DNA from 2 places in the Streptomyces chengbuensis genome. Region 2 is predicted to be linked to the other one. Evidence: riboswitches for the same ligand, from Rfam matches in the RefSeq annotation. Region 2 holds a riboswitch; the other holds the start of a gene.
The links. A riboswitch is a leader RNA that binds a small molecule or an ion and turns the genes downstream of it on or off. The one in region 2 is predicted to bind S-adenosylmethionine.
Positions count from the first base shown of each region.

Region 1: it holds a riboswitch for S-adenosylmethionine, as region 2 does, so the genes downstream of both, QRN89_RS08960 (aminotransferase class V-fold PLP-dependent enzyme) here and thrC (threonine synthase) in region 2, are expected to answer to the same signal.

Region 1 is NZ_CP129137.1:2,002,250-2,013,546, reverse strand. It holds gene qcrA (cytochrome bc1 complex Rieske iron-sulfur subunit) at 1-462, shown strand, start outside; gene qcrB (cytochrome bc1 complex cytochrome b subunit) at 459-2,081, shown strand; gene trpD (anthranilate phosphoribosyltransferase) at 2,208-3,272, shown strand; SAM riboswitch class IV at 3,347-3,464, shown strand; gene QRN89_RS08960 (aminotransferase class V-fold PLP-dependent enzyme) at 3,693-5,150, shown strand; gene QRN89_RS08955 (Lrp/AsnC family transcriptional regulator) at 5,593-5,874, opposite strand; gene QRN89_RS08950 (rhomboid family intramembrane serine protease) at 5,871-6,596, opposite strand; gene QRN89_RS08945 (hypothetical protein) at 6,710-6,952, shown strand; gene QRN89_RS08940 (NYN domain-containing protein) at 6,996-8,354, shown strand; gene QRN89_RS08935 (C40 family peptidase) at 8,677-9,705, shown strand; gene QRN89_RS08930 (C40 family peptidase) at 9,904-10,932, shown strand; gene QRN89_RS08925 (gluzincin family metallopeptidase) at 11,138-11,297, shown strand, end outside.
Region 2 is NZ_CP129137.1:3,598,736-3,610,032, reverse strand. It holds gene QRN89_RS15910 (ABC transporter substrate-binding protein) at 76-1,353, shown strand; gene QRN89_RS15905 (DUF3263 domain-containing protein) at 1,794-2,033, shown strand; gene otsB (trehalose-phosphatase) at 2,095-2,946, shown strand; gene QRN89_RS15895 (alpha,alpha-trehalose-phosphate synthase (UDP-forming)) at 3,161-4,666, opposite strand; gene QRN89_RS15890 (DUF7927 domain-containing protein) at 5,265-6,164, opposite strand; gene QRN89_RS15885 (glucosyl-3-phosphoglycerate synthase) at 6,254-7,213, opposite strand; SAM riboswitch class I at 7,330-7,475, shown strand; gene thrC (threonine synthase) at 7,493-8,785, shown strand; gene QRN89_RS15875 (MoaD/ThiS family protein) at 8,782-9,057, shown strand; gene QRN89_RS15870 (cold-shock protein) at 9,499-9,702, shown strand; gene groL (chaperonin GroEL) at 10,354-11,297, shown strand, end outside.

The DNA of each region.
Region 1 (11,297 bases), 1.6 Mb from region 2:
GCCAAGGGCAAGCAGCTCATCAACATGAACACGCACGAGCCGCTGCGTCCCGAGGACGTGACCGTGGGTTCGCTGACCTTCGCCATGCCCGAGGGCCTCAGCGAGCACGACCACAGCTTCCAGACCGAGATCGCCAAGGCCGCCCTGATGATCGTCCGGATCCAGCCGGAGGACATCAAGGACAAGCGCGAGCTCGAGTGGTCCCACGAGGGCATCGTCGCGTTCTCGAAGATCTGCACCCACGTGGGCTGCCCGATCTCCCTGTACGAGCAGCAGACGCACCACGTGCTCTGCCCGTGCCACCAGTCCACCTTCGACCTCTCCGACGGCGCCCGCGTCATCTTCGGCCCGGCCGGTCACGCCCTTCCGCAGCTGCGGATCGGTGTGAATGACGAAGGCTTCCTCGAAGCGCTCGGCGACTTCGACGAGCCCGTCGGTCCTGCCTTCTGGGAGCGCGGATGAGCACTGCAACTGACAAGAGGAAGGCTCCGGCCGGCGAGCGCGTCGCCGACTGGGCCGACGGCCGGCTGGGGATCTACTCCCTCGCCAAGGCCAACATGCGCAAGATCTTCCCGGACCACTGGTCCTTCATGCTGGGTGAGGTCGCGCTCTACAGCTTCATCATCATCATCCTCACGGGTGTGTACCTGACGCTGTTCTTCCACCCGTCGATGAACGAGGTGGAGTACCACGGCTCGTACGTCCCGATGCAGGGCGTGCTGATGTCGGAGGCGTACGCCTCGACCCTGGAGATCAGCTTCGACGTCCGCGGCGGTCTGCTCATCCGGCAGATCCACCACTGGGCGGCGCTGATCTTCCTCGCGGCCATGATGGTCCACATGATGCGCGTCTTCTTCACGGGCGCGTTCCGCAAGCCGCGCGAGATCAACTGGCTGTTCGGCTTCCTGCTGTTCGTCCTGGGCATGTTCACCGGCTTCACCGGCTACTCGCTCCCGGACGACCTGCTCTCCGGCACCGGTGTCCGCTTCATGCAGGGCGCGATCCTGTCCGTCCCGGTCGTCGGCACGTACCTGTCGATGTTCCTGTTCGGCGGCGAGTTCCCCGGCGGCGACATCGTGGCCCGGTTCTACTCGATCCACATCCTGCTGCTGCCGGGCATCATGCTCGGGCTGCTGGTGGCGCACCTGATCCTGGTCTTCTACCACAAGCACACGCAGTTCGCGGGTCCCGGCCGGACGAACAACAACGTGGTCGGCATGCCCCTGCTGCCGATCTACATGGCCAAGGCCGGCGGCTTCTTCTTCCTGGTCTTCGGTGTCATCTCGGTCATCTCGGCGATCGCCACGATCAACCCGATCTGGGCGCTCGGCCCGTACCGGCCGGACCAGGTGTCCACGGGCGCCCAGCCCGACTGGTACATGGGCTTCTCCGAGGGTCTGATCCGTGTGATGCCCGGCTGGGAGATCAACCTCTGGGGCCACACCCTGGTCCTGGGCGTCTTCATCCCGCTGGTGATCTTCCCGCTGGTGCTGGCGACCATCGCGGTCTACCCGTTCATCGAGTCCTGGGTCACCGGGGACAAGCGCGAGCACCACATCCTGGACCGCCCGCGCAACGCCCCGACCCGTACGGCGTTCGGTGTGGCCTGGCTGACCTGGTACTTCGTGCTCCTGATCGGTGGTGGAAACGACCTCTGGGCGACCCACTTCCACCTGTCGATCAACTCGATCACCTGGTTCGTCCGGATCTTCTTCTTCGCCGGACCGGTCCTGGCCTTCATCATCACCAAGCGGATCTGCATGGGTCTGCAGCGGCGCGACAAGGACAAGGTGCTGCACGGGCGCGAGTCCGGCATCATCAAGCGCCTGCCGCACGGTGAGTTCGTCGAGGTCCACGAGCCGCTGACGCAGGAGGCCCTGCACACGCTCACCGCCCACCAGCAGTACACGCCGCACGAGATCGGCCCGACGGTCGACGAGAACGGTGTGGAGCGGAAGGTGCCGCGCACCGAGAGGCTCCGGGCGCGGCTCAGCAAGGCCTACTACGGCAAGGACAACCAGGTCGCGAAGCCGACCGTCGAGGAGTACACGGAGATCACGAGCGGCCACGGCCACCACTGATCCCCACCGCTGATCGCAGCGACCGCCACGGCGAGAGCCCCGTCCATCCGCTGGACGGGGCTCTTCGCCGTCCCGGGGATCGATAGGGTGGGAGCCATTCCCATCCGGACGGACCCAGGAGCGACCATGAGCGCTGTGACCCCCGCAGGAGGTTCTACCGCGGCGGGCCTTTCCTGGCCCGAGGTGCTGGACTCCCTGCTGTACGGACGTGACCAGAGCGCGGAGGCGACCGCCTGGGCCATGGACCGGATCCTGCGGGGCGAGGCCACCGACGCGCAGATCGCGGGATTCGCCGTGGCGCTGCGGGCCAAGGGCGAGACCGTCGAGGAGATCTCCGGGCTCGTGCGGACGATGTACGAGCACGCCCGGACGATCGAGGTGCCCGGCGACACGGTCGACATCGTGGGCACGGGTGGCGACGGCGCCAAGACCGTCAACATCTCCACCATGTCCGCGATCGTGGTGGCCGGGACCGGTGCCAAGGTGGTCAAGCACGGCAACCGTGCCGCGTCGAGCGCGAGCGGTGCCTCGGACGTCCTGGAGAAGCTCGGCGTCAATCTGGAGCTGACGCCCGAGCGGGTCGCGGCCGTCGCCGAGGAGGCGGGGATCACCTTCTGCTTCGCGGTGAAGTTCCACCCGGCGCTGCGGCACGTGGCGGCGGCCCGCAAGGAACTCGGTATCCGTACGACGTTCAACTTCCTGGGTCCGCTGACCAACCCCGCGCGGGTGAGGGCCCAGGCCACGGGGGTCGCGGACGCCCGGATGGCCCCGATCATGGCCGGAGTGCTGGCCGCGCGCGGCTCCAGCGCGCTGGTCTTCCGCGGCGACGACGGCCTGGACGAGCTGACCACGACCGCGGGCTCCCGGGTGTGGGTGGTCCGGAACGGCGCCGTGCGCGAGGAGGCCTTCGACCCCGGGGACGTGGGCATCCAGCGGGTCCCGGTCGAGGCGCTGCGCGGCGCGGACGCCTCGTACAACGCGGACGTCGCCCGCCGGCTGCTCGCGGGGGAGACCGGCCCCGTGCGGGACGCGGTGCTGCTGAACTCGGCCGCGGCGCTGGCCGCGCTCGGGAAGGGCGAGGGGGCTCTCGTGGAGCAGCTCAGGGCCGGGATGGCGCAGGCCGCGGAGTCCATCGACTCGGGCGCGGCGAAGCGGGCGCTCGACCGCTGGGTGGCCGCGAGCAACGCGTGAGGTGACGCGAGGCGCAGTCCGGATGGCGGACTGCGCCTTGCGTGCCGTGGGACGTGTGGCAGGATGCTTCCCAAGGTCATGAGTGACAGCGACTACGGCCCCGGCCCGCTGTCCGGCAACCCTCCGTCCGTGGCGGGGTGCCCCGGGTGAAGACCAGGCCGTGGGCAGCGAGGTCCGCGGCAAGCGCGGACCCCGCGGACATCGGTGAATGTCGCAGCCCTGGGGTCCTGGTCCTCGAGGGAGCTGTCCCGTGAGCAAGCGAATGCGTTAGGGCCCGTCGGCCCCTTTTCCACCTCCGCACGAGCGCCGTTGCGCCGTGCGTCGAGGCAACACCCGTACGCGGAGCGGCCGTTGTGGGCCGTCGTACCGCGGTACGGGCCGGTCACGCCCCTTCGCCCTTACCTGCCGGGAGATACCGCCATGTCCGTGCGCCCGCACGCCGTCGAAACCGTCATCGCCGCCGTCCCCGCCGCCAACGCCCCCGTCGACAACGACCCCTGCTGTGCCGCCCCGTTGCCGGTGCTCGGCCGGGACGTCACCGTGCCGCTCGTCACCGGTGGCGAAGTCACCTACGCCGCCCTCGACTACGCGGCCAGCGCGCCGGCCCTGCAGCGCGTGTGGGACGACGTGTCCGCGTACGCCCCGTACTACGGCAGCGTCCACCGCGGCGCCGGTTACCTCTCGCAGCTGTCCACCGATCTGTTCGAGAACAGCCGGGCCACGGTCCACGCGTTCCTGGACTGCCGCGCCGACGACCAGGTCGTGTTCACCCGGTCGACGACCGACTCGCTGAACCTGCTGGCCGGTGCGCTGCCCGACGGCTGCGAGGTCTTCGTCTTCGAGACCGAGCACCACGCCTCCCTGCTGCCGTGGGCGAACGCGCGCGTGACGTACCTGAACGCCCCGCGCACCCGGGGCGAAGCGGTGCGGACGCTGGAGACGGCCCTCGCCGGCCGCGACCCCCACGGCCCCGCCCTGGTCTGTGTCACCGGCGCCTCCAACGTCACCGGTGAGGTGTGGCCCGTACGGGAACTGGCGGCCACGGCGCACGCCCACGGCGCGCGCATCGTCCTGGACGCCGCACAGCTCGCACCGCACCACCCGGTCTCCGTACGGGACCTGGACGTCGACTGGGTCGCCTTCTCCGGGCACAAGCTGTACGCGCCGTTCGGCTCGGGCGTGCTCGCCGGGCGCGCGGACTGGCTGCAGGAGGCCGATCCGTACCTCGCGGGCGGCGGCGCCTCGCGGAAGGTCTCGCGCCGGACCGACGGGGGCGTGGACGTCGAGTGGCACACCACCGCCGCGCGCCACGAGGCGGGTTCGCCGAACGTCATCGGCGTCTACGCGATCGCCTCCGCCTGCAAGGCGCTCACCGAGGCCGGGTTCGACGCCCTCGTCGAACGCGAGCGGCACCTCGTCGCCCGCGTCACTGCGGGACTCGCCGAGGTGCCCGAGGTCAGGGTGCTGTCGCTGTTCGGCGACGACGATCCCGGCTCCGCCGGGGAGAGCTCCAGGGTCGGTGTCGTCTCCTTCGTCGTGGCGGGCTGGAACAGTTCCCACTTCGCCGCCGCGCTGTCCGCCGAGTACGGCATCGGCGTGCGCGACGGCCTGTTCTGCGCCCACCCGCTGGTGCGCACCCTGCTGGGCGGCGACCCGCAGGAGGTCGGCGAGTGCGGTGCCCCGGAGGCCGAAACGGGCGAGCGAAGCGCGGTGGCCGAGGGCCGGGAGAGGTCGCTGAACGCGATCCGGGTCAGCTTCGGGGCGGGTACGCCGGACGAGCACGTGGAGCGGTTCGTACGGGCGGTCAAGGAGCTGGTGCGCAACGGTGCGCAGTGGAACTACCGCACCGAGGACGGACGTTGCGTGCCTGCCGTGTGAGCGGCTCGAGCGGACCGGCCGGCTGAGAGGGCCGAGCGGGGTGGGCTGACCGGGTGGTCCGGGGCGAGACGGTGTCCGTCCGTGCCCGAAGGGCCGTGCCCGCGGTGCCGTATCGGGCCGGGCCGGGCCGTGCCCTGCGTGCCGGGCCGGTGCGCCCTGCCCGTCGGGGCCGCCTGGGCCTTGTGCGGGTCCGGGCGGCGCCTGCCGTGCCGGGCCACGACCGGACGGACCGTGACCGACCGGGACGGCCCGGTGCGAGCCGTGCCCGTCCGGGGAGGAGCGGGCCGGGGCCGTGGAGTCCATGGGCCCTGGCGGGGCCGGGGCGTCCCGGTCCGGAGCGCGGCCGCCCACCGTGGTGCCGGCGTACGCCCGGGCCCGGGGCGCGGTGGCCGTGATGCCGGGCCCGATGCCCCCGCCGTGGCTGCCCGCCGTCGCGGTGGAGTCAGGCGTCGAGCCCGATCGCGAACGCGGCCTCCAGGTCGTGCTGGGAGTACGTGCGGAACGCGACATGGGTGTCGGTCGCCTCGACACCGGGGATCTTGCTGATCCGGCCCGGGATCACGTCGGCCAGGTCGTCGTGCTTCGCGACCCGGACCATCGCGATCAGGTCGTACGTGCCGGTGACCGAGAAGACCTCGCTGACGCTGTCCAGCGCGGCGATCGATTCGGCGATCTCGGGGATGCGGTCCACGCTGGTCTTGATGAGCACGATCGCGGTGATCACGGCTGTCTTTCTCCCTCGGTGGCCCCTGCTTGGGCTTTCACTCTAGCGGCCTGCCGGAAGCGGCCCCATGCGTAGAGGAACCCGATCCCGAACCCCACCAGATGCGCCAGGTACGCCACTCCCGGGCCCGTGGACGAACTCTGTGCCTCCGCCAGCCACTGCAGCGCGAACCAGAAGATCAGCACGATCCAGGCGGGGAAGCGCAGCGGCAGGAAGAACAGGAAGGGGTAGAGGCTTGTCACGCGCGTCCTCGGGAAGAGGCAGAGAAAGGCGCCCAGCACGCCCGAGATGGCTCCGGACGCCCCGACGAGCGTGTGGTCCGACTCCGCGTTGGCCGCCGCGTACGCCAGGAGCGCCAGATAGCCGCAGCCCAGATAGAAGAGCGCGAACTCCACGTGCCCCATGCGTTCCTCGACCATCGCGCCGAAGACGTGGAGGAAGAGCATGTTGCCGAGCAGATGCAGCCAGCTGCCGTGGACGAACAGCGCGGTCAGCGGGGTGAGCAGCGCCCTCGGGGAACCCTGCAGCAGTTCGCTCGGGATCACGCCCCAGCGCTCGAAGTGGAGGGTCTGGGCGGTGAGGAGGGTGTCCCCGGTGCCGTAGGACGGGTTGAGCCCGGAGACCGGACCGAGGACGAACAGGAGGCAGCACAGACCGATCGCTCCGTAGGTCACCACCGGGCCGGTCGCCCCGCCCCGTACCGTCGTCCACCGATCGATCATGCCCAGAGCATGGCGTACCGGGACCGAACCGGGCAGACCGCCTCGCCGTGTCACGGCGGACCCGTGAGGTCGTAGGGTTACGGGCAGTACGCACGAGGAGACGAGGACGGCCCATGACGACGGTACCCCTGCCGACGGACACCACCCGGTGGCGCTGCACCCTGTGCGGCAACCTCACCCGCTTCGACGTGACCCGGTCGTCCAAGGTCGTCGAGTACGTCCATCTGGATCTCGCCGGGGAGCCCAAGGTGGAGGAGCGCGAGGTGGTGAGTGAGACCATCGAGTCGGTCCGCTGCCGCTGGTGCAACGCCGTGGACCGGATCGAGCTGGTGGACAGGCCGGGCAGCGGCTCCTGACGGAGGCGCGCGGACCCGCGGGAAGACAGTGGGGTGACGGATCGTGGAGCAGCCTGAGAGCGGCGCCGGGCCGGCCGGTGCCGGCGACGCCGCCGAGGCGCTCGACCGCCCGCTGCCGGAGGGCGTGCGGCGACGGGTCGTCGCGCTGGTCTCGGACGCCTTCGGCGGGCTGACCGTCAACGAACTTCCCGCCCAGTTGAGGCAGTACGCCCGGTTCACCCCGACCCGCCGGGCGAAGTACGCGGGCAACGCCATGGCCGCGGCCCTCGAGGGCGACCCCGCCTTCCGGCAGCGCGTCGGTGAACGGCTCCGTGACGCCCAGCCCGAGCTGGCCGCCGCGCTGGCGTCCGGGGCGCCGCCGGCGGCCGCCGATCCCGTCGACGTGGCGGCGGCCGCCTATGTGCTGCGGCCGGTCGGCTGGGTCAAGCTCGTGGCCGCCGCCGGCGAGGAGGCGCTGCGCGCGGACGCCGAGCGCGCGGACGAGGAGAGCAGGCGCGAGCTGGAACGGCTCCGCGAGGAACTGGACCGGCTGAAGGCGCAGCACAAGGCCGAGACCGAACGGCTGCGCACCGAGCTGGACGCGGCCCGCAAGGAGTCCGACGCGCTGCACCGCAAGCTGCGCAGCGCGCAGAGCGACGTCAAGCGCGCCGAGGCCGCCGTGCGCCGCGGCAACGCCGAGAACGAGGGCGCCAGGGCCGAGGCGCACGCCCAGGTGTCCGCGGCCGAGAGCGAGGCGCGGCGGCTCAAGGCCAGGCTGGCCGAGGCGGAGGCCGCGGTCGAGGCGAGCCGCAGGGCCGCCCGCGAGGGCCGGTCGATCGAGGACATGCGCGTGCGGCTGCTGCTGGACACCGTGCTGGACGCGGCCTCCGGACTGCGCCGTGAACTGGCCCTGCCCCCCGCTTCCCTGCACCCGGCGGACACCGTCGACGCGGTGGAGCCGGGGCGGATGACCCCCAAGGACATCGCGGCGCGCGCGCTGTCCGAGACCGACCCGGCGATGCTGGACCAGCTGCTCGCGCTGCCCCAGGTGCATCTGCTCGTGGACGGCTACAACGTCACGAAGACCGGCTATCCGACGATGCCGCTGGAGAAGCAGCGGCTGCGGCTGCTCGGCGGCCTCGCGATGCTGGCCGCGCAGACCGGGGCCGAGATCACCTGTGTCTTCGACGGCGCCGAACTCGCCGCGCCCGTGCTGCTGGCACCCCCGCGCGGAGTGCGGGTCCTGTTCTCCAAGCCCGGGGTGACGGCGGACGAGCTGATCCGCCAGCTCGTCCGGGCCGAGCCCCCGGGCCGGCCGGTCGTCGTCGTGTCGACGGACCGCGAAGTCGCCGACGGGGTGGCGAAGGCCGGGGCGAGGCCGGTCGCGTCCGCGATGTTGCTGAAGCGGCTTTCGCGCGTCTAGTGCGACTCGTAACTCCTGGGCTTAATGCCCGATTTCGCGGAACGTACCGTCAAGTCGCCGCTACTGCGCGTGTGGTGCGTGTAAAGAATGCGCTTCGTGGGCCAGATTTTTCTCATGAGGATTTGAACTGATCACAGGAAGGTCACTAGGGTCAGGCCTCGAACCTTCGCGCGGTTGATCGTCCATCCGGGATGACAGCGAAGGAACCGCCGATTTCGCGCAGTTCAGCCCCGTTTTTCGCGGGGGAGCTGAGTGTGCGCGGAGCCGGGGAAACCACCCCCACGGCCCGGCAGGCGGCTCGAGGAAGAAGGAGCTCGCCTTCGTGGCGTCCCACCGTCGTCCCAAGCAGCCGAGCCGCACCCGTGTGACCGTGCTCACCGCGACCGCCGCCGCGGCTGTCGCCCTCACCTCGCAGGCCGCCCAGGCCGCTCCGGCCAAGCCGAGCAAGGACGAGGTCAAGGCCAAGGTCGACGCCCTCTACCACGAGGCGGAGAAGGCGACCGAGGACCACAGCCTGGCCAAGGAGCAGCAGACCAAGCTCCAGAAGGAGATCGACGCGATCCAGGACCGCGTCGCCCGGGGCCAGGACGAGCTCAACACCATGCGGGACAAGCTGGGTTCGGTGGCCAGCGCCCAGTACCGCTCCGGTGGCATAGACCCGTCCGTCCAGCTCTTCCTCTCCGGTGACCCGGACACGTACCTGGACAAGGCGTCGGCGATGGACCAGCTCGGGGCCAAGCAGGCCACCGCGCTCGAGGACATCCAGTCGAAGCAGCGCGACCTCGCCCAGCAGCGCGCCGAGGCCACCCGCAAGCTCGGTGACCTCCAGGACGTCCGCAAGACGCTCGGCGAGAAGAAGGCCAAGATCCAGGGCAAGCTCTCCGAGGCCCAGAAGCTCCTCAACACCCTGACCGCCGCCGAGCGGGCGAAGATGCAGGAGGAGGAGCAGCGCGCCAGTCGCGCCGCGGGTGAGCGCGTGAACCTCGGCAACGAGGTGCCGGCCTCCCAGCGCGGTGCCGCCGCGCTGAACGCCGCCGCCACCCAGCTCGGCAAGCCGTACGTCTCCGGCGCCGAGGGCCCCAACTCCTACGACTGCTCCGGACTGACGCAGTGGTCGTACCGCCAGGCCGGCGTCGGCATCTCGCGGACCACCTACACCCAGCAGAACGACGGCGTGAAGATCGGCCGCAGCCAGCTCAAGCCGGGCGACCTGGTCTTCTTCAACGGCCTTTCGCACGTGGGTCTGTACGCGGGCAACAACCAGATCCTGCACGCCCCGAAGCCCGGTGCCGTGGTCCGCTACGAGTCCATGGACTACATGGGCACCTTCCAGTTCGGCGTCCGCATCTGACGCCCCTCCAACTGGCGCCCATTCGGGCGAATTACGGCATACGCCGCTGACGGTGCGCCCCGCCGGTGACCTGTGGTCTCCGGCGGGGCGTCACTGTACGTACCCGATGCCGCTTTTGGCCGCCCCCTTCCCGCGCCGTTACTGTCTGCCGCGCAGCAGCCGCTCAGGCTGCGTCCAGCGGAAGGGAGTACGGCTCCTGTGGCGTCCCATCGCCGACCCTCAGCGTCCGGTTTCAACCGGGGTGCTCGGGTCACCCTCCTCTCGGCCGCGGCGGCCACCGCTGCGGCCGCGCTCGGTACCGCACCCGCCGGAGCCGACCCGTCCGCCGGCCCCGCCGCCACCCGCGCCAAGGTCGACCGGCTCTACGAGCAGGCCGAGAAGGCGACCGAGCAGTACAACGAGGCGGGGGAGCGCGCCGACGAACTGCGCGCGCAGGTGGACCGGGCGCAGGACCGCGCGGCCCGGGGCCAGGAGGCCGTCAACCGCATGCGCGACACGCTCGGTTCCGTGGCCGGTGCCCAGTACCGCTCCGGCGGGGTGGACCCGGCGCTCGCCCTGCTGCTCTCCGGCGATCCCGACACGTACCTCGAGCGGGCGGCGGTGCTGGACCGGCTCGGCGACCGGGAGGCGACCGTCCTGCGGGACCTGGGGCGGGTCCAGCGGCGGCTCGGCCAGGAGCGCTCCGAGGCCGCCCGGAAACTCGCCGAACTGGAACACACCAGGACCGCCCTGGCCCGGCACAAGCGGACCGTCGAGGCCAAGCTCGCGACGGCCGAGCGGCTGCTGGCCTCCCTGCCCGCGGCGGAACGGGCGGCGTACGACCGGGCGTCGCGCTCCGGCCGCGGCGTCCCCGACCTGTCGGGCGGGGCGGGCCCCTCGTCCGCGCGTGCGGCAGCGGCCGTGGCAGCGGCTCAGAGCGCCGTCGGCAAGCCGTACGTCTGGGGCGCCAACGGGCCGAGCGGCTTCGACTGTTCCGGTCTCACCCAGTGGTCCTACGCCCAGGCCGGCGTGGGGCTGCCCCGTACTTCCCAGGCGCAGCGGTACGCCGGACAGCAGGTGCCGCTGTCCCAGGCGAGGCCCGGTGACCTGGTCACGTACCGCTCCGACGCCAGTCACGTGGCCATGTACGTCGGCAACGGCCAGGTCGTCCACGCACCCTACCCGGGGGCGGCGGTGCGCTACGACCCGGTGGGGATGATGCCGATCGCCTCGGTGACCCGGCCCTGATCTGTTCTGATCAGCTCAGCTCAGCTCAGCTCAGCTCAGCTCAGCCGGATCGGATCGGTGCGGGGCCCGGCTCCGGGGCCGGGTGCGGCCGGCGGGGAGGCGGGGCACGGCGGTGGTTGGGCCGAGCCGGTGCCTGCCGGCCCGGGTCCGGCCCGATGGCGTCCGCCGGGGCCGGGCGCCCGTCGGCTCGCCTACGATCGGCAGGGTGGCTGGTCAGGGGTTCTTCGGGTGGACGGCGGGACGGCGGCGTGGGACGGTCCTCGCCGGGCTCGTCCTGACCGGGTCCCTGCTGACGGGCGGCTGCGCCGACGGGCCGGACACCACCGGCCGCGAGGTCCAGCGCACGCTCGACGCCCGTGCCGCCG
Region 2 (11,297 bases):
GTTTCGCAATCGTCGGCAGGGTGGTGTAGACCTCTATCGTTAAGGATCAAGCACAACAAGGTGGGGAAACAGGGCGTGCAGCGGCGCTACATCTCTCTGGTGGCGGCGGGGGTCGCACTCGGTACGACGATCGCCCTGACGGGCTGCGGCAGCTCCGCGGGGCCGGACGACGTGACCATCCGGCTGGTCGCCGCCGACTACGGCAACGGCGCGGGGGACTCCTCGCAGAAGTACTGGGACGAGCTCGCCGACGCGTTCGAGGCCGGCAATCCCGGTATCACGGTCGACGTCGAGGTCCACTCCTGGAAGGACGTCGACCGCAAGGTCGCCGAGATGGTGGCCGACGGCAACGCCCCGGACATCGCCCAGATCGGCGCCTACGCCGACTACGCCGACCAGGACAGGCTGTACCGCGTCGACGAACTCGTCACGATCCCCACGCAGGCCAACTTCCTGCCGGAGCTGAGCGAGGCGGGCCAGACCGAACGGGGCCAGTACGGTCTGCCGTTCGCCGCCAGCACGCGGCTGCTGTTCTTCAACGAGGAGCTGTTCGCCGACGCCGGCATCGAGGCCCCGGAGGACTGGTCGCAGCTGCGTGCCGCGGCGGAGCGGCTGAAGGCGCGCGGGGTGACGTACCCCTTCGCCCTGCCGCTCGGCTCCGAGGAGTCCCAGGCGGAGGCGATGATCTGGATGCTGAGCGGGGGCGGCGGCTACCGCGATCCCTACGGCGGCTCCTACGAGATCGACTCCAAGCAGAACGTCAGCACCTTCGCCTGGCTGAGGGACAACCTGGTCACCCCCGGCCTCACGGGCCCCGTCGCGCCCGGGAAGCTGGACCGCGCCCAGGCATTCGAGGCGTTCACCCGCGGCGAGGTCGGCATGCTCAGCGGCCACCCCACGCTGATGCAGCAGGCCGAGAAGAAGGGCATCAAGGTCGGGATGGTCCCGATGCCCGGCGCCGACGGCAAGGCCCGGGCGTCGATGGGCGTGGCGGACTGGATGATGGCGTTCAGGCAGAACGGCCACCGCAAGGAGATCGGCCGCTTCCTCGACTTCGCCTACAGCGACAAGAACGTCCTGGAGTTCTCCGACCGTTACGACATCCTCCCGGTGACGGTCAGCGCCAGCGAGGCGATGGCGGTGGACGACAAGCACAAGCGCCTGTGGAAGTTCCTCGAGGCGCTGCCGACGTCCGAGCTGTACCCGTCCGGCGAGACGTCCTGGGCGAAGGTCAGCGCGAGTGTGAAGCGGAACATCGGCGGCGCGGTCGCGCCGCAGGGCGACCCGGCGGCCGTGCTGAACCGGATCGCGAGCGACGCGGCGAAGGCGGAGAGCGAAGCGCACGCGGAGTAGCGGGGCGGAAGCGGGCACCCAGTGGCGGGGCGGACGCGCTCCGGGCCGCGTGTCCGGACTGAGGCTCGGGCCGCGTGGTCGGGCCGTGTGTCCGGGCCGTGTGTCCGGGCTGGGGCTCGGGCCCAGCGCCTCGACGGCGGGTTCGGACGGGCCCGGGTGGTCCGGGTCCGCCTCGGGGCCGGGCGGTTTCGGGCGGTCCCGCGCGCCTTCGGCCACGGGCGATGCGGGCGGTGCGGGCATCTTCGGCCGGGGCGTTTCCGGGCGGTGCGGGCGTTTCCGGGCGCGGGGGTTGTTCCGCGACCTGCCGTCGCCGTGGTGCGTGCCGGGCCGCGGGCGCCGCCCGTCGCGCCGGGTGTGCGCCCGGCGTGGTGCGACCTGGCCGGAATCACCCGTTCGCCCGACGCCACTGCGCTGTCCGGGGGGCCGGATATGTTGCTGATATGACCGACGACCGCGACGAACTCTCCGGGCGTGACCGCGCCGTACTCGCCTTCGAGCGGGCGTCGTGGTCCGGGCCCGGCGCCAAGGAGCGGGCGATACGGGAGGACCTCGGCATCTCCCCCACCCGCTACTACCAGCTCCTCAACGCCCTCCTGGACGACCCGCGCGCCCTCGCACACGACCCCGTGACGGTGAACCGGCTGCGGCGCGTCCGGGAAGCACAGCGGGCGCGGCGGTGACGCGCCGAGGAGGCCGCCGCGCGCCGTAGCTGAGCGGGGGTCCCGTCGATAGGGTCGGAGCATGGGCAGCTACTCGCACGCACTGCCGGAACCGACCACCGCCGCCGGCCGTGAAGGGCTCGCCGCAGTCCTCGAACGGCCGTCTGAGAGCGTGGTCGCGCTGGACTTCGACGGGACGCTCGCGGAGATCGTCCCGGACCCCGAACAGGCGAGGGCGCATCCCGCGACGGTGCCCGCGCTGGCGCGGCTGGCGCCGCTGGTGAAGTCGGTCGTCGTGGTGACCGGCCGGCCGGCCGGGGTCGCCGTGCGGTACGGCGGGTTCGCCGGTGTCGAGGGCCTGGAGCACCTCGTCGTCCTGGGGCACTACGGCGCCGAGCGGTGGGACGCCGTCACCGGCACCGTCCACGCCCAGCCCGAGCATCCGGGCGTCGCCGCCGTACGGGCCGAGCTGCCCGGTCTCCTCGACTCGATGGGGGTCTGGCAGGGCACCTGGATCGAGGAGAAGGGCCGCGCGGTCGCCGTGCACACCCGCCGCGCCGAGGACCCGAAGGCGGCGTTCGAGGCGCTGCGCGACCCGGTCGCCGATCTCGCCGCGCGTCACGGGCTGATCGTCGAGCCGGGCCGTCTCGTCCTCGAGGTGCGCCCGCCGGGTGTCGACAAGGGCATCGCGCTCGCCGAGTACGTCCGCGAGGTGAACGCCGCGGCGGTCGTCTACGCCGGTGACGACCTCGGTGACCTGGCCGCTTTCGCCGCCGTGGAGAAACTTCGCTCGGACGGGGTGCCCGGACTGCTCGTCTGCAGTGGCGGTGAGGTCCCCGAACTCGCCGAGCGCGCCGACCTCCCGCTGCCCGGGCCCGCCGCCGTCGTCGCGTTCCTCGCCGCGCTGGCGGACCGCGTCGGGGGCCGAGCCTAGAGCGCGTCCCGCGTCGGGGCCCGACGCGCGCCGTTCCGCCGCGTGCGGAGGGGTGTGCGTCCTCGTGAGGAGTGACCCCGGACGGCCCCGCCGGGGGTGGGACGGGGTGCGCCGCGTGACGGTGAGTGCGGGGGCAGGGCTCGCGGGACCGGAGACCCCGGCCCAGGGCGCACGGCGCGGGGCCCGGCGCGCCGCCGGGACCCCACGCCCCGTGTCAGTCCGCTTCCGTGACGCCCTCGTCCAGCGCCTCCAGCGCGCGCAGCTGGTCCAGGAACCACTGCTGCGGCGGCAGCGCCGTCGCAACGGCGGCCAGGCGCTTGCTGCGCTCCGCACGTTCGGCGTCCGGCATGGACAGCGCCTGGTGGAGGGCGTCGGCCGTGCCCGACACGTCGTACGGGTTCACCACCAGCGCCTCGTCGCCGAGTTCCGCGTACGCGCCCGCCTCGCGCGACAGCACCAGCGCGCACCCGGCCTCCGAGACCACCGGGATCTCCTTGGCCACGAGGTTCATCCCGTCGCGGATGGGGTTCACGAGGGCGACGTCCGCCAACCGGTACGCCGCGAGCGAGCGGGCGAAGTCGTCCTTCACGTGCAGGAGGACGGGCGTCCAGCCGGGCGTCCCGTACTGCGCGTTGATCTCCTCCGCGACCCGGGAGACCTCGGCCGTGTAGTCGCGGTAGACGGCGAGGTCCTGCCGCGACGGGTAGGCGAAGGCGATGTGCACGACCCGCTCGCGCCACTCCGGGTGCTCGTCCAGCAGGGTGCGGTACGCGAGCAGCCCCCGCACGATGTTCTTCGACAGCTCGGTCCGGTCCACCCGCACGATCGTCTTCCGGCGGTCCGGACCCCGCTCCGCACCGCCGATCTGCTCGCGCAGCGCGGCCATGCGCTCGTCCACGTCGGGCTTCCGCGACCGCTCCCGCAGGAAGTCCGCGTCGGCGCCGAGGCCGTGCACGCCCAGCTCGGTCCGCCGCCGGCGGTGCCCCCGCAGCCGGTACTCGAGGCTGGGCGGCCCGTCCTTCGGCCAGTGCGGGTCCACGTCGTGGTCGGCCAGGACCCGGCGGCAGCAGCTCTCGAAGGCGCCGAGCCATCGCTGGGTCAGGAAACCCAGCCGGTTCGCCCCGAGCATCCCCAGGAGCAACTGCTCGGCGATGTCGTCGGGGAGCATCCGGAAGTACTCCGGCGGTGCCCACGGGGTGTGCGAGAAGTGGCCGATGCGCAGGTCGGGCCGCAGGTCCCGGAGCATGCCCGGCACCAGCGCGAGGTGGTAGTCCTGCACCAGCACGGCCGCGTCCGGGGCCGCCGACTCGGCCAGGGCCTGCGCGAAGGCCTGGTTGTACGCCTCGTAGGCCACCCACTGGCGCCGGAACCCGGCGTCGAAGACGGGCTCCAGCGGCGTCTGGTACAGCATGTGGTGGACGAACCACAGCACCGAGTTCGCGATGCCGTTGTACGCGTCGGCGTGCACCGCGGCGTCGATGTCCAGCATCCGTACGCCCGGTTCGCCGATCCCGCGCCGCACCGCCTCGCGGTCGCCGTCGCCGAGCGCGGAGCACACCCACAGGGCGTCCGCCTCGGGGCCGATGGCCGACAGCCCGGACACCAGTCCACCGCCGCCGCGCCTCGCGTCCAGCGTGCCGTCCTCGCGGAAGACGTACGTGACGGGGCCCCGGTTGGAGGCGACGAGAACTCGTGCGGCGTGCTCGTGCTCAGAGACCATGTCGCGAAACCTAGCCCTTCCTGGAACCGCTCAAACGTACGGCCGGACTGCGTGGCCGGAGACCGCCGGAGATCGTCCCGCGACCACGGGGCCGACGGGGCGGGCGGGCACCCGGGACGTCGGCCCCGGGTCCGGCCCACACCGCCGGGGCGGTAGGCCCGTGTTCGGTCACCTGCCGGCCCCGGGTCCCGGGTGTGGCCGCGGTACCGGCCCGTGAGCACGGCCGGCCCCGCCCGGACCGGTCGTCCGCCCACCCCCGGCGTTCGCCGGGGACCGGCCGACGACCACGATCACGGTCGCCCGGCCCGTCATCGGCCGACGACGACCACGGGCGGTGTGGCCACGGGCCCCGACCTCGGGCCCACGACCGCCCACGACCACGGGCCACCGGCCGGGGCACGCGGACCCGCCACCTCTCGTCCCCGGGCCGTTCGCCCGGTTCCGGTCGGCGGCGACGGGCCGACGGCCCCGGTTCGGTGGCCCCGACCTCGGGCCCACGACCGCCCACGACCACGGGCCCACGAACCACCGGCCGGGGGCACCCGGACCCGCACCTCCCGTCCCGGGCGTTCGCCGGGAACCCGCCGCGTTCACCTGATCAATGGTTCCCCCGGTCGCGCGTCGCCGCGAGCGCGATGGCGCCCGCGGCCGAGAGCGCCAGGGCGACTCCGCCGAGGAGCCAGAGCCGCTCGCTGTCGTGACCCGCCGCCGCGATCTGGCCGACGGGCCGGCTCCCGCTCCCGCTGCCGCTGCCGCTGTCGTGGCCCGGGGGACCGGCGTGCCCGGCGCCGGCCGCGCTGCCGGGGCCGCCGAGGGCCGGCGGCACGCCCGCCCCCTCCGGGTCGCCGTCCTCCGCGATCTCCTCGTCCAGGCCGTCCTCGTGGCCCTGTTCGAGGCTGTCGTCGAAACTCTCCTCGTCGCCGAAGTCCGACCGCGGAGCCCCGAGCTCCCCGACCTCCTCGGCCACCGGGGTCGCCGCGCACCGGGCGTCCCTGGTGCCGCCGGCGCAGTTGGACTGCGGGGACTGGACCTCCAGGCCGCCGCCGAGCCGGCCGTCGCCACCGTCGCCGCCGTCCTCGCCGCCGACGGTGACCGAGTAGGTGAGGGTCGCCGTCCTCCCGGCCGGGATGGCACCCGAGTACGAGAGCACGGGCTCGTTGTACGCGACCCGGCCGAAGGTGGCCCGGGCGTTGCGGTCGTAGACGGCGTCGTCGAGGGTGCCGCCGAGATCGTCGGTGAAGCGCACGTCGGGGAGGGCCCGCTCGCCGTTGTTCCTCGCCCGGATGGTGAAGGTGAGGGTGTCGCCCAGGGCGACCCGCTTCGCCGACGCCGTCTTGGTGATCTCGAGATCGGGGGTCTGCGCCGACAGGGCGGTGGCCGCCGGCCCGAAGCCCGTCGTGGCGGCGGCGGCGCCCGCGGCGACCGTCAGGGCCCCGAGGAACCGGGACCGATTGCCTCTGCTGCGCCCGCGGCTCCTCGTGCGGTCCCGTCCGGGCACGGCCCGAACCGAACGGAGGACCCCGGCGCCCTGTGATCTTGCATTGCCCATAAGTCCGAAATGTAGACAATCATTCCGGCTGGGCCGTGTTACGCCGCGCCCGTGTTGCGTCGCCCCGCCCGGGACGCGTACTCGGCGATGTCCGCCATCGGCGGCCGCTCCTCCGTGTCCACCGCATGCGTCCGCGGGACGAACCCGTCCTCGCCGCGTTCGAACTGGGTGAGCGCCGGGCGGACCAAATGCCCTCGCGAGAGCCGTAGTTGGGCCGTGCGGTAGATCGCCGCCGCCATCCGGCCCAGCGCCTGCCCGTCCTGGTGGCGGTGCAGCCGTACGCCCACGTCCACCTGCGCCAGCGCGTCCAGGCCCACCGTGTGCAGCGCGTCCACCAGCAGGCCCAGCTCCACCCCGTAGCCGACCGGGAACGGCAGCCGCTCCAGCAGCGAGCGCCGCGCCGCGTACTCCCCGCCGAGCGGCTGGACGAACCCCGCGAGCTGCGGCCAGTGCAGATTGAGCAGCGGCCGCGCCACCAGTTCGGTCACCCGGCCGCCCTGGCCGGGCGTGTCGCCGAGCGGCCGGTCGTACATCGCCTTGACGAACTGCACCTCCGGGTCGGTCAGCAGCGGTCCGACGATCCCGGACACGAAGTCCGCGGAGAACTCCTGAAGGTCGGCGTCCACGAAGCAGACGATGTCGCCGTCGGTCACCAGGAGGGAGCGCCACAGCACCTCGCCCTTGCCGGGGACGGCCGGGACGCGCGGGAGTATCGCGTCGCGGTGCACGACGCGGGCGCCGGCCCGTGCCGCCACCTCGGCGGTGCGGTCCGTCGACCCCGAGTCGACGACGACCAGCTCGTCCACGAGCGGCACCGCGTCGGTCATCAGTTCGCGCCGGATGACGGTGACGATCTCCCCGACCGTCGCCTCCTCGTTGAGTGCGGGGAGCACCACGCTGACCGTGGTGTCCTGCTTGGCGGACAGCAGCCGGTCCAGTGGCCGGTCCGCCACCGACCAGGACCGCCGGGCCAGCCAGCGCTCCACCTCTTCCAGCACGTGATCTCCATCTCGCGGATCGGACGACCGTCTCAGGCGTCCGGGGGTTCGGTTACAGTCTTGAACAACGCGGACCGCCGATGCATGTCGGGGTCGTCGCGGAAACAATCGAATACCGCTCATCCAGAGGGGCAGAGGGACACGGCCCGTTGAAGCCCCGGCAACCCTCCAGCCGATCTCGTCGCGCATCGCGGCCGAGGCCACGGCTTGGGAAGGTGCCAATTCCGTCTCGCGGTGAAACGCACCGCGGGGAAGATGAGGAGAAAGGGCCTCGCCTCCATGGCTGTGCAGACTGTCGCCACCACCACCGATTCTGCCGACACCGTCGATCTGGGCCCCGCCTCCGGGCTCTCCTGCCGCGAGTGCGGCGAGCGCTTCGCCCTCGGCCCGATCTTCGCCTGTGAAGCCTGTTTCGGGCCGCTCGAAGTCGCGTACGACCTGCCGAGCGGCGACCCCGAGGCGCTGCGCAAGCGGATCGAGAGCGGTCCGGAGAACATCTGGCGCTACGCGCCGCTGCTGCCCGTCCCCGCCGACGTGGCGAGCAAGCCGAATCTGAACCCGGGCTTCACCAAGCTCGTCCAGGCCGACAACCTCGCCCGTGAGCTGGGCGTCACCGGCGGGCTCTGGGTGAAGGACGACTCCGGCAACCCGACCCACTCCTTCAAGGACCGGGTCGTCGCCCAGGCGATCGAGGCCGCCCGCGCCTTCGGCTTCACGACGCTCTCCTGCTCCTCCACGGGCAACCTGGCCGGCGCGGTCGGCGCCGCCGCCGCGCGCGCCGGCTTCCGCTCCTGCGTGTTCATCCCGCACGACCTGGAGCAGGGCAAGGTCGTCATGGCCGCGGTCTACGGCGGTGAGCTGGTCGGCATCGAGGGCAACTACGACGACGTCAACCGCTTCTGCTCCGAGCTCATCGGCGACCCGGTGGGCGAGGGCTGGGGCTTCGTCAACGTCAATCTCCGCCCCTACTACGCCGAGGGCTCCAAGACGCTGGCGTACGAGATCTGCGAGCAGCTCGGCTGGCGGCTGCCGGACCAGATCGTCATCCCCATCGCCTCCGGCTCCCAGCTCACCAAGATCGACAAGGGGCTCCAGGAACTGATCAAGCTGGGTCTGGTCGAGGACCGGCCCTACAAGATCTTCGGCGCCCAGGCCCAGGGCTGCTCGCCGGTGTCCGTGGCGTTCAAGGCAGGCCACGACGTGGTCAGGCCGCAGAAGCCGGACACCATCGCCAAGTCCCTGGCCATCGGCAACCCGGCGGACGGGCCGTACGTGCTGGACATCTGCCGGCGCACCGGCGGTGCCGTGGAGGACGTCACCGACGAGGAGATCGTGGACGCGATCAAGCTGCTGGCCCGCACGGAGGGCATCTTCACCGAGACCGCGGGCGGTACGACGCTCGGCGTGGCGAAGAAGCTGATCGAGGCAGGGGTGATCGACCCGGCCCTCACCACGGTGGTCGTCAACACGGGTGACGGCCTCAAGACCCTCGACGCCGTGGCCCCGACCACGGGTATGTCCGCAGTCATCCGCCCCAACCTGGACTCCTTCCGAGAGGCTGGCCTCGTATGAGCGTCAACGTCCGCATCCCCACCATCCTCCGCACCTACACGGGCGGGCAGGCCGAGGTCCCGGCCGAGGGCACCACCCTCGCCGAGGTCATCGCCGACCTGGAGAAGAACCACACGGGCATCGCGGCCCGGGTCCTGGACGACCAGGGCAAGCTGCGCCGGTTCGTGAACGTGTACGTCAACGACGACGACGTGCGCTTCGAGCAGGGCCTGGAGACGGCGACGCCGGACGGTGCCGGCGTGTCGATCATCCCCGCGGTGGCGGGCGGCTGAACGCCACGCAGAGTCAGCAGTGGTGCCCCCTCCGCAAGCTCGGCGGAGGGGGCATTTCTGCATGGTTGAGCGCGATAGAGTTGGGGAAGCCCCCTCCGCTGCGTGTGCCAGGTGCATATGAGAATGCGTGCGCACACGACAAGAAACAGCCAAAGTGCTCGAGCGTGATGCGCAGTAAGTGCGCTTTGTCCGGCCCGACTTGCCCGGGAATGCTCGCATTTCCTCTTATTCATCCTTTCGGTCCTGCCCGGAATTCTCGTCCGATTGACCTGTTGCAGACGGCAGTTGGACAGATACATTCAGCCGCGGTCGACGCGTTCCGGCGCACATCCATGGGTCATCCGCATGCCCCTCCGGGTACCGGTGACACCGCTGGGTGAGGTCTGACCCGGGTCCGCGAAGTGCGGTCCTGTGCAAGGGCCAGTAATAGGGGAGTTAGGCATGGCTCAGGGCACCGTCAAGTGGTTCAACGCGGAGAAGGGGTATGGCTTCATCGCGGTCGACGGTGGTGCGGATGTTTTCGTCCACTACAGCGCGATCCAGATGGACGGATACCGCACCCTGGAGGAGGGTCAGCGAGTCGAGTTCGAGATCTCGCAGGGCCAGAAGGGGCCGCAGGCGGACATGGTCCGCGTAGCCGGCTGAGCGCCGACTGACTGCAGCAACGTGACGGAGGGTCCGTGCCAGGGGCGCGGACCCTCCGCCGTGTCCGGGGCCGGGCCACATGCCGCGGCCGGACCACCCGCCGCCGCGCGAGGGTCGTGCCTCCACCGCGGCGGGACCGGCGGCCGCCCTGCGCGGTCACGCCGGTCCCGCGTCCGGGTCGCACCTTCGTCGTGCGCGGTCGCACGGCGCTTCGCGTCCGGGTCGCACCTTCGTCGTGCGCGGTCGCACGGCGCTTCGCGTCCGGGTCGCACCTTCGTCGTGCGCGGTCGCGCCGCGCTTCGTACCCGGGTCGTACCCGCATCGCGCCCGGGTCGTATCGCGCCCGGGTCGTACCCGCATCGTGCGCGGTCACGCCGGTGCCGGGTCCGGGTCGCGTCTCTGTCGGGCCCGGGCCCGGGCGCGGCCGCCGGGTGCCGGCGGGGGCCCGAGTCGCGGTCGCGCCTTGCACTCGCCGGGTCCGAGTGCTAATCATTGGCGTTAGCACTCTACGAGTGAGAGTGACAACTAAGGACCGGGTCGGTGAGGTCCGCAGGCCGGGTGGGGCAAGGAACCACAAGGCGTGCAGGCCGTCCGTCGCGGGCACCAGCGCGGTCCGGAGCAATCCACCCCAGTCCGGGAGGACCACTTCACATGGCCAAGATCATCGCGTTCGACGAGGAGGCACGGCGCGGTCTCGAGCGCGGGATGAACCAGCTCGCCGACGCCGTCAAGGTCACCCTTGGCCCCAAGGGCCGGAACGTCGTCCTCGAGAAGAAGTGGGGCGCCCCCACGATCACCAACGACGGTGTCTCCATCGCCAAGGAGATCGAGCTCGAGGACCCGTACGAGAAGATCGGCGCCGAGCTGGTCAAGGAAGTCGCCAAGAAGACGGACGACGTCGCCGGTGACGGTACGACCACCGCGACCGTCCTCGCCCAGGCGCTCGTCCGCGAGGGCCTGCGCAACGTGGCGGCCGGCGCCAACCCGATGGCTCTGAAGCGCGGCATCGAGAAGGCCGTCGAGGCCGTCTCCGGTGCGCTGCTCGACCAGGCCAAGGAGGTCGAGACCAAGGAGCAGATCGCCTCCACCGCCTCCATCTCCGCCGCCGACACCCAGATCGGCGAGCTCATCGCCGAGGCGATGGACAAGGTCGGCAAGGAAGGCGTCATCACCGTCGAGGAGTCCCAGACCTTCGGTCTGGAGCTGGAGCTCACCGAGGGTATGCGCTTCGACAAGGGCTACATCTCGGCGTACTTCGCGACCGACATGGAGCGCATGGAGGCCGGCCTCGAGGACCCGTACATCCTCATCTTCAACGGCAAGGTCTCCTCGGTGAAGGACCTGCTGCCGCTGCTGGAGAAGGTCATGCAGTCGGGCAAGCCGCTGCTGATCATCGCCGAGGACGTCGAGGGCGAGGCCCTGTCGACCCTGGTCGTCAACAAGATCCGCGGCACCTTCAAGTCCGTCGCCGTCAAGGCCCCGGGCTTCGGCGACCGCCGCAAGGCCATGCTCGGCGACATCGCCATCCTCACCGGTGGCACGGTCATCTCCGAGGAGGTCGGCCTCAAGCTCGAGAACGCGGGCCTGGACCTCCT